DNA from 3 places in the Kitasatospora sp. NPDC094019 genome. Region 3 is predicted to be linked to each of the others. Evidence: riboswitches for the same ligand, from Rfam matches in the RefSeq annotation. Region 3 holds a riboswitch; each other region holds the start of a gene.

Region 1 (3,265 bases), on a different contig from region 3:
GCCAGCGCGATGTCCTTGCCCGGCACGTAGCCGGCCTTCTGGATGGCCTCGACGATGAGGTCGAGGGCCTCGCGGTTGGAGTCCAGGTTCGGGGCGAAGCCGCCCTCGTCGCCCAGACCGGTGGAGAGGCCGCGCTCCTTCAGCACGCCCTTGAGCGTGTGGTAGACCTCGACGCCCCAACGGACGGCCTCGGAGAAGGACTCCGCGCCGATCGGAGCGATCATGAACTCCTGGATGTCGACGTTGGAGTCCGCGTGCGAGCCACCGTTGAGGATGTTCATCATCGGGACCGGCAGGACGTGCGCGTTCGGGCCGCCGAGGTAGCGGAACAGCGGCAGGTCGCTGGCCTCGGAGGCGGCGTGCGCGACGGCCAGCGAGACGCCCAGGATGGCGTTGGCGCCGAGCGAGGACTTGTCCGGGGTGGCGTCCAGGTCGAGCATGGCCTGGTCGATCAGGCGCTGCTCGGTGGCGTCGTAGCCGACCAGCTCGGGGCCGATCTGCTCGATGACGGCCAGGACGGCCTTCTCGACGCCCTTGCCGAAGTAGCGGTTCTTGTCACCGTCGCGGAGCTCCAGGGCCTCGAAGGCACCGGTGGAGGCACCCGACGGAACAGCGGCACGGCCGGTGCTGCCGTCGTCGAGGCCGACCTCGACCTCGACCGTGGGGTTGCCGCGCGAGTCGAGAATCTCACGGGCTACGACGACATCGATGGACGGCACGAGGCATCTCCTAGCGGAAGCAGGTACGGCTGACAGTGGGGTGCCGTCGGCCGGACGATTGCGGAGTCGTTACGACCAGAGCCTAACCGCACGGGCTGTCCGGGCCACGTCGGCCTCGGCTCCGTCTCAGCGTGTGGCCGTGCTACCCACCGGTAGTTCACCTGGTCGCCCGGCCCCGGACGCCCCCGGGTGGACGAACGGGGTGGAACGGGCCGGACCGGGCCCGCCCGCCCGGCCGCCCGGCCGCCCGCGTGCCCACCTCGGACGACGGGCGGACAAGGGGCGGGCGGGGGGTGCGCGGGAGCGTCAGCCGAGGGTGAGGACCTGGCCGGGGATGATCAGGTCCGGGTCGCCGCCGACCGTGCCGCGGTTGCCGTCGTACAGGGCCTGCCAGCCACCCTGCACGCCCTGCGTGGTGGCGATCCCGGCCAGCGTGTCGCCGGAGCGGACGGTGTAGCCCTGACCGTCCTGCGGCTGCTGGACCTTCGGGGCCTGCTGCTGCGCGTACTGCGGGGCCTGCTGGGCCGTCGGCTTGGGGGCCGCGTGCTTCGGCGCCGCCTTGGGTGCCTGCTGCTCGGCCTGGGCCTGCTGGGCCGGCGACTTGGGCGCGGCGTGCTTCGGGCCCGCCTTGGGTGCCTGCTGCTCGACCTGCGCCTGCGGCGCCCGGGGCTTCGGGGTCTGCTGCTCCGGGGTCTGCTGCTGCGGCTGGGCCTGCGGCTTCGGGGCGGCCGGCGCGGCGTCGGCCGAGGCGTCGACCGCCGCCGGGGCACCGCCCTTGCTCAGGCCGGCCTTCTTGGAGCACACCGGCCAGGCGCCCGGGCCCTGCGAGGCCAGCACCTTCTCGGCGACGGTGATCTGCGCCGCCTTCGACGCCTGGTTGGCCTGCGGCGCGTAGGCGGTGCCGCCGAACGCCTTCCAGGTGCTGGAGGTGAACTGCAGGCCACCGTAGAAGCCGTTGCCGGTGCTGATGCCCCAGTTGCCGCCGCTCTCGCACTGGGCGACCGCGTCCCAGGTCGAGGCCGGGGCGGCCGAGGCGCCGGTGGCGCTGAGGATCGGCAGCGCCAGTCCGACACCGGCGACACCGGCGACGGCGATGGCCTTCTCGGTCTGGGTGCGGCGACGATGACGGCCGTTTCCGACGAGCAGCATGAAGAAGTCCCTCTCCGCACGCCTGCGAGGTGAGCTGTCGGGTTCGGACCGGGAGGTGGCCCGGCCGCGCGGAGGCGGCTTCACCCCTAGCCGTGGGAGACGGCGCAAGACCTGGTTCCCCCGCCCCTGCCCAGGGTTCTGGTCGGTTTCCGGTGACGCGGCGGGCAGGACTCGGCGTTCCGCGCACGGGACCCGCTTCCGCGGGCTCCCCGGAGAGTAGACAGATCTTCAGAGCAATCACAAGCTCATATCGCCGCTATCACACGGAAATCACGTCAGACGATGGATTGCCCACCAACCGAAGAGGTATGTCCTGATTGATGGAGGTTCACACCCCCCGGAACTGCCCTGCGAGACCTCCGCGTCGGCGTGTCGTGAGTCCCCCTCAGGGGACTGCCGAGGGGTCCGCGGAGGTTGCCGCCGAAGTCGGTTCCGGCGTGAACTCCACCGGAAGTTCACGAAGTCCGCGCATGATCAGACCACCGCGCCAGCGCAGTTCCTCCGGATCCGCGGCGAGCCGGAGGTCCGGCAGCCGGGTCAGCAGGGTGGACAGCGCGGCCCGCCCCTCCAACCGCGCCAGCGGGGCGCCGATGCAGTAGTGGATGCCGTGCCCGAAGCCCAGGTGCGGATTGTCCGCCCGGGCCAGGTCGAGGGTGTTCTCGTCCGCGAACCGCGCCGGGTCCCGGTCCGCGGCGGCGAGCACCACAAGCACCGGGTCGCCGACCGGGATCTCCACTCCGCCGATGGTCAGCGGACTCGTCGCGAACCGCCAGGTGGCCATTTCCACCGGGCCGTCGTAGCGCAGGAGTTCCTCGATCCCGGTCTCCAGCAGCGCGCTCTCGCCGCGGCCGATCGAGTCCTGCAGCAGGGCCCGCTGACCCGGATTGCGCAGTAGCGCGTAGACGCCGTTGCCGATCAGGTTGACCGTCGTCTCGAAGCCCGCGAACAACAGGATGAAGGCCATCGCCGCGGCCTCGTTCTCGGTGAGGTGCTCACCGTGGTCGCTGGCCCGGATCAGCCCCGAGATCAGGTCGTCGCCGAGGTCGGCGCGCTTGCGGTGGATCAGCTCCGCGAGATAGGCCCGCATCCGCTTCACCGCCCTTCCCACACCGCCGCGTTGGCCGCCGCCGTGCCGGATCATCATCCCGGCCCAGTCCCGGAAGTCGTCCTGGTCCTCGGCCGGCACCCCGAGCAGGTCGCAGATCGCGTAGATGGGGAGCGGGAAGGCGAACTCGTGGATGAGGTCCGCGGATCCGCGCGCCGCGAAGCCGTCGATCAGCCGGTCGGTCAACTGCTGCACCCGGGGCTCGAAGGCCGCCACCCGGCGCGGGGTGAACGCCTTCGACACCAGGCGGCGCAGCCGGGTGTGGTCCGGCGGGTCGATGTTCAGCAGGTGC
Region 2 (3,265 bases), on a different contig from region 3:
GTGGCGGCGATGGCCGGGACGGTCTGGCTGTGGCCGAGACTGTCGAAGCGGAACTGGAAGGCCGTGCTCGGCCGGATCGGCGCCCTGCTCGCCACCCAGCTGTCCGTGCTCGCCGCGCTCGGCCTGGTCGCCAACAACTACTTCGCGTTCTACAGCAGCTGGGACGACCTGCTGGGCACCGGGGACAGCGGTCCGGTGGTCATCCACAACAAGGTGGACGCCTCCGGCCGGCTGCGGGTCGAGACCATCGGCCACGCCGAGGTGCAGGGCGGCGGGGCGCTCGGCCGCGACCGCGACAAGTCCGGCGAGATCCGCGAGGTCCGGATCGACGGCGCCACCACCCGCCTCTCCACCGAGGGGTACGTCTACCTGCCGCCGCAGTACTTCCAGCCCGGGAACGAGCAGAAGCAGTTCCCGGTCCTGGTCGTCAGCACCGGCTTCCCGGGCATCGCCAAGAACCTCGTCACCCGGCTCAACTACCCGGGCGCGGCGCTGAAGCTGCTCCAGGAGGGGCGGATGCAGCCCACGGTGCTGGTGCTGGTGACCCCCTCGCCCGCGCTGCCCCGGGACACCGAGTGCGAGGACATCCCGGGCGCCGCGCAGTCCGAGACGTACTTCACCAAGGACGTGCCCTCGGCGATCCAGGCGACCTACCGGGTCTCCGCCGACCCCCGGGCCTGGGCGTTCATGGGCAACTCCACCGGCGGGTACTGCGCCCTCAAGCTGGCGATGCGCCACCCCGAGGTGTTCCCGACCGCCGTCTCGCTCTCCGGCTACTACCAGGCGGCCGACGACCCGAGCACCGGCGACCTGTTCGGCGGCAGCGAACAGCGCCGCAACGAGGCCGACCTGATGTGGCGTCTCAAGAACCTGCCGCAGCCCGCGGTCTCGGTGCTGCTGGCCGGCACCCGGGAGGGCGACGGCAACTACCGGCGCGAGACCGAGGCGTTCGTGGCCGCCACGCGCAGCCCGATGAAGGTCTCCTACAGCATGCTGGAGACCGGCGGCCACAACTTCGAGACCTGGAGCAAGCTGCTCCCCTCCTCACTGGAGTGGATCTCCCAGCGGCTGACGGTCCCGGCCGCGAGCCCCTCGGCCTGATCGCACGGAAGCCCGGCCGGGCCCCATGGGCGACCGGCCGGGCTTCGCGGACCCGGGCGGGCTTCCGTGCGATCAGGCCACCTGCTCCAGGGTGCCGGTGTGCAGCTCGCCGACCCGGCCGCCCTCGCCCTCGTACGTCCAGAACGCGCGGACCGTCATCCGGGTCAGGTCCATGACGTGGCTCACGGTGATGCCGCTGACCTCGGTCCAGCTGACGAAGTAGAGCTGCGGGCCGACCTCGGCGACGTGCAGGGAGACGTCCTCCCACTGGCCCGCCGACTCGCCGAGGCCCTCCCAGCGCAGCCGCTTGCCGTCGGCCGAGTACGCGTTGCGGAAGGCCGCGCCGTTGTCGACCCGGAACAGGAAGGTACGGCCGGCGAAGGCGGGCAGGGACGCGGTCATGGTGGGGCGGGTCTCCTCGTCTCTGGACGTGCTGTCGTGGTGCTCGCTGCGACCCGGACGGGTCCGGGCGCGGATGGATCTCCAACCTATCCGACGCCCCCGCCTCCGTGGCGCGATTTCCCCGCCGGACCCGCCACCCCGGCCACCCGGACCCGCCGCCCGGGGGCGCGGGGCGGCGGTGTGAGCTGCGTGACAACCGCCCCGGGAAGGTTGTCCGTGCGCGGACGGCCTGCCTAGCCTGCAGGTGCTTCCGCCACAGCGGAGCCCCGCCGCCGGGACGCCGAGTCCCGTCCACCCGCCGGCCGGCAGTCGAGCACCACAGCGGACGGGAGCGGGGGACCCAGGTCAGTGCCCGGCCGTGCGCGCATCCGTGCGCGTGTGTGCCGCGGCTAGGGGTGAAGCCGCTCTCCGGACGGCCGGGCAACCTCAGCCCGAACCCGACAGCTCACCTCGCAGGCGTCGCAGAGGACCACTGCCATGCCCACTGCCTCCCCGCAGCCCCCTCGGCCTGCCCGGAACCCGGGCCTCCGCGCCCGGCGTCCGGCCGCCCGCCACGCCCGTCCCTCCCACCGGGGTCGCACCGCCGCCCTCGCCGCCGCCGGGGCGCTCGCCGTCACCGGTGCCGGACTGCTCGGCCTCCCCGCCGTGACCGGTGCCCAGGCCGCCGCCCTGCCGACCGTCACCCAGGACAAGCTCGGCCCGGCCACCATGGTCGCCGGCAAGGCCGCGGCGGCCTCGCTCACGCTGCACTCCTCGTCCTGCTTCACCGCGAGGACGGTCGGCGTCGGCGTCCGGGACGCGGCCGGGCGCAACCTCGACTTCCCCGGCAGCAGGAGCAACGTCCAGGTCTGCCCCGGCGGCCTGTCGATCACCACCGGTACCCGAACGCTGGCGGCCGGCACCTACACCCAGTTCGGCTTCTGGCAGGACAGTGGCGGCGGCTGGCACAACCTGCCCTCCCGCCAGCTCGTCGTCTCCGCCACCACACCGACCCCCACTCCCACGCCGACCCCCACGCCGACCCCGACCACCCCCAGCACGGGTGCCCCGGTCGCGGGCAAGAAGCTCACCTGGTCGGACGACTTCGACAGCCTCGCCCTCGGCTCCCGCTGGACCGCCGACCGGAGCAGCTCCTACCACTACGGCGACCACAACCCGAACGACAACAAGCTCGACTGGCTGAACAAGAACAACGTCGCCGTCTCCGGCGGCGTCGCCACCTTCACCGCCAGGCCGAGCGCGCACACGCTGGAGAACGGCAAGCAGGCATGGGACACCGGGCTGCTCACCACCGAGTACTCCGGTGAGGGCTTCAAGGTGAAGACCGGCGACTACATCGAGACCCGGGTCAAGCTCCCGGCCGGCACCGGCGCCTGGCCGGCGCTGTGGACGTGGAACAGCACCAGCGGTACCCACGGGGAGATCGACTCCTTCGAGTACCACAGCGACAACCCGAACCTGCTGGAGCTGACCAACCACATCAACCCGGGCCACCTGTACGTCACCGACGCCAAGGCGATCGCGAAGGACGGCTGGGTCACCGTCGGCACCCACTACGGTGCCACCTCGGTCGACTGGTACATCAACGGCACCAAGGTGTTCTCGGACGGCAAGGGCGTCGGCGCCGGCTGGACGGCGTACCCGATCCTCAACCTGTCCCTGAGCGCGGGGAACTACCACCCCGCGCCCTCGGGCACCACGCCGATCACCTTCGCGGCGGACTACGTCCGGGTGTACCGCTAGAAGCAGCCACCGGTCCGGG
Region 3 (3,265 bases):
TCGGCGGTCGCCTCCGGGTGGTCGGCCATCGGGTAGTGCCCGGCGCCCTCGACCATCACCTTGCGTGCCCCGAGCGCGGCGGCCTGCCGGTCGGCGACCAGTTCCGGGTCGCCGAAGTCGGGGTCCTCGGAGCCCATCACCACCAGCGCCGGGCAGCGCACGGCCGAGGTCCAGCCGGTGGGCGAGGAGTCGCCCCGCACGTAGCCGCGGGTGGCGGCCCGCCGGCCCGGGGTGCGCAGTGCGGAGACCAGCCCGGCCACGTACTCCTCGTGGTCGGCGGGCTTGGGGCCGGGGAAGGCGGCCTTGCGCAGGTAGAGCCCCCAGAACGCGGGCGAGCGCACCAGCAGCGCGCCCATCGCGCGGAGCATCGCCCGCTGGAGGGCGGTCGGCGGCAGGTTCTCGACGAAGGCGTCCAGCAGGACGATCCCGGCGACCCGTCCGGGGGCGTCCCCGGCGACCCGGACCACGCTGGCGCCGCTGTAGGAGTTGCCCGCCAGCACGGCCCGGTCGATGCCCAGGTGGTCCAGCAGGGCGAGGAGGTCGCCGGCGATCGCGGCCGGGGAGTAGTCGTCCCACTGGATCGAGGACTCGCCGAAGCCGCGCAGGTCCATGGTGATCACCCGGCGGCCGGCGGCGGTGAGCAGCGGGCGCAGATGCCGGTACGCGGCCCGGCTGTCGAGCATCCCGGGGAGCAGGACGACGGGGGCGCCGGTGCCGTGACCGGTGTCGTCGAAGGCGATCCGGCCGCCGGGGAGGTCGAGGTAGCGGGTGGCGGGGGCGATGGTGCCGTTCATGAGGGCCTCCTCGGTCCGGATCGTCGGCGAGTGCCGATAGCCATAAAGCTAAGGCTAATAGCCTTAGCCGTCAAGCCCGCTCCGGACGCTCGCCAGGCCCTCTCGGAGGTCGCCCCGGGGTCGTCCCGGGGCCGACGCGGGGCCGTCCCGGGGTCCGGCCGCGCCAGGACCGGTCAGATCCCCTCCACCTTGAACGGGTCGTGCTCGCTCAGCAGCTTGTCCAGCCGGGCCTGGTCGACCCTGGTGACGAGTTCGGTGGTGTCCTGCCGGTCCCGGACCACCTTCGCCAGGGTGAACGCGGAGGTGATCGTCCAGAGCAGGCCGACGGCGAGGAAGGCCCTGGTCCACGGTTCGACCGGGAGGTAGGCGATCCCGGCGCCGAGGGCGGCGGCGGAGAGGGCGAAGGAGAGGACGGCCTGGACGTAGTAGGCGGCCGTGGTCCGTGACTGCATCGGTGCGCTCATGGCGCCCAGAATGGCCGCGCGCCCGCGGCCGCACATGAGTAGGCGTACTCAGATGCGACCCCGTTCGTTGACGTCCTCTCACGTTCGGTAGTGTCAGTTGTCATCAAACGTCATAAAACGCCCATAGGGCCACCCGATGTCCGATCCGTGTCCGGTCCTCACCAACGGATGGCTTGGAATCGGGGGACTCTCGGATTAACGTTTGATAACGCAGCGCGGTTCGTAACGCCGTAACCAGACGGCACCGTGCGCCGTCGCCTAATCCCGCCGGCCGGCCTCCGGGCAGGCCATGGGAGCCGGGGAACCATGTTCCTTGGGGTGAATCGGCCGGGTCGGGGCATTGCCCAGGCTCAGCCGTAGGAGACCTTCCTGCTCCGAACCCGTCAGCTAACCCGGTAGGCGCGAAGGAAGGAAAGGAGCGCGCCTCCGTGGCGTCGACGCACACCCAGGCACACCCGTCCGGGTCCTCCACCGGCACCCAGCTGCTCGACCATCCGGGCCCGTTCGCCGGCCACGGCGGCCCCTTCGGCGGTCCCGCCGACGAGATCGCCCCGCCGGCCGCCGAAACCAGCCGGCACCGGATGCCCCGTCAGACCCGCGGCACCGCGCCGCTGCTCGGCGTGACCGCCGTCGCCGCCACCCTGGGCGCGACCGGCTTCGCCTCCGCCACCCCGGCCGCCGCGCCCGCCGTGGAGACCCCCGACGAGACCCCGGTCGCGCTCTCCGCCGACCCCGGCCTCGCGCTCGCCGCCCGGATCCAGCAGCAGGCCGACAGCCAGCGCACCGCCGCCGAGGAGACCGCCCGGGTCCAGGCCGCCCAGGAGGCCGAGACCAAGCGCGCCGCCCAGGTCGCCCAGCAGGAGCAGGCCAGGCGCGCCGCCGAGGAGGCCGAGAAGGCCAAGCTCGCGGCCATCAAGCTGCCCGTGCGCGACTACCGGCTCTCCGCCCACTACGGCCAGAGCGCGCGCTACTGGGCCCACCTGCACACCGGCCTCGACTTCGCCGCCGACCAGGGCGAACCCGTCTACGCGGTCGGCCAGGGCACCATCACCTCGGCCGGCTGGGCCGGTGCCTACGGCTACCGGATCGTCGAGACCCTGCCCGACGGCACCGAGATCTGGTACTGCCACCTCTCCTCGATCATCAAGGGCTCCGGCAAGGTCCTCCCCGGCCAGCAGATCGGCAAGGTCGGCGCGACCGGCAACGTCACCGGCGCCCACCTGCACGTCGAGGTCCGCCCCGGCGGCGGCGCCCCGGTCGACCCGGAGACCTGGTTCGAGCAGCGCGGCGTCACCCCCTGACCCCGCCTCCCCCAGCAGGACGAGGGCCCCGGCCGCACCGGCCGGGGCCCCTCGCCGTGTTCCGCGCCTACTCCGCCGGCTCCTCCGCCTCGGCGTCCGCCCTCGTCGGCCCGTCCCCGTCGTCCGCCTCCGTCGGCCCGTACCCGTCCCCGTCCTCCGGCTCCTCGGCCGCGGCCTGCTCGTCCGCCCAGGCCGCGTCCAGCCCGGCCAGGTAGGCGTCGATCTCCGCCGGCCCCGGCTCCGGCGCCAGCTCCGGGAACTCCGCCACCAGCAGCTCCGGCAGCCCCGGCACGGTCCAGGTGCCGGCCAGCTCCAGCGCCACCAGCGCCGCCGCCTCCTCGAACGCCCCGAAGTCCCCGGCCAGCTCCTCCGGCATCGGTCGGCCCAGCGCCGTCAGCTCGGCCAGGTTCCGGTAGCTGCGCCGCATCAGTCCCTGCTCCAGCAGCCGCCGCGCGCCGTCCGTGGCCATCCCGACCGCCAGCGTCCGGCCGCCGCCCTCCCAGCCCCCGTCGTCCACCGGGTCCAGCACGCCGTCCGCCTCCAGCGCCGTGAACGCCGCCAGCCGCTCCTCCTCCGGCAGCTCCCGGAACCCCTCCAGCCAGGCCCGCACCGCCTCCCCGTCGGCGGTCTCCACCCCGTCCGCCCGCAGCAGCAGGGTGTACAGCCGGGGCCAGGTCACCAGGTCGGCCCGGCGCAGCAGTCCGGC

Evidence for each region. A riboswitch is a leader RNA that binds a small molecule or an ion and turns the genes downstream of it on or off. The one in region 3 is predicted to bind cyclic di-AMP.
Region 1: linked by a shared signal. The riboswitch ahead of ACIQ9P_RS20605 (transglycosylase family protein) and the one ahead of ACIQ9P_RS27515 (M23 family metallopeptidase) in region 3 are both predicted to bind cyclic di-AMP.
Region 2: linked by a shared signal. The riboswitch ahead of ACIQ9P_RS18250 (family 16 glycosylhydrolase) and the one ahead of ACIQ9P_RS27515 (M23 family metallopeptidase) in region 3 are both predicted to bind cyclic di-AMP.

What each region holds. Positions count from the first base shown of each region.
Region 1 is NZ_JBIWIF010000008.1:325,338-328,602, reverse strand. Features, by position in the region: gene eno (phosphopyruvate hydratase) at 1-719, opposite strand, end outside; gene ACIQ9P_RS20605 (transglycosylase family protein) at 1,026-1,868, opposite strand; cyclic di-AMP (ydaO/yuaA leader) riboswitch at 1,874-2,022, opposite strand; gene ACIQ9P_RS20600 (cytochrome P450) at 2,254-3,265, opposite strand, start outside.
Region 2 is NZ_JBIWIF010000007.1:238,455-241,719, reverse strand. Features, by position in the region: gene ACIQ9P_RS18260 (alpha/beta hydrolase) at 1-1,101, shown strand, start outside; gene ACIQ9P_RS18255 (MoaF-related domain-containing protein) at 1,174-1,503, opposite strand; cyclic di-AMP (ydaO/yuaA leader) riboswitch at 1,808-1,977, shown strand; gene ACIQ9P_RS18250 (family 16 glycosylhydrolase) at 1,981-3,246, shown strand.
Region 3 is NZ_JBIWIF010000014.1:23,143-26,407, reverse strand. Features, by position in the region: gene ACIQ9P_RS27525 (alpha/beta fold hydrolase) at 1-794, opposite strand, end outside; gene ACIQ9P_RS27520 (YiaA/YiaB family inner membrane protein) at 968-1,258, opposite strand; cyclic di-AMP (ydaO/yuaA leader) riboswitch at 1,504-1,674, shown strand; gene ACIQ9P_RS27515 (M23 family metallopeptidase) at 1,687-2,559, shown strand; gene ACIQ9P_RS27510 (hypothetical protein) at 2,627-3,265, opposite strand, start outside.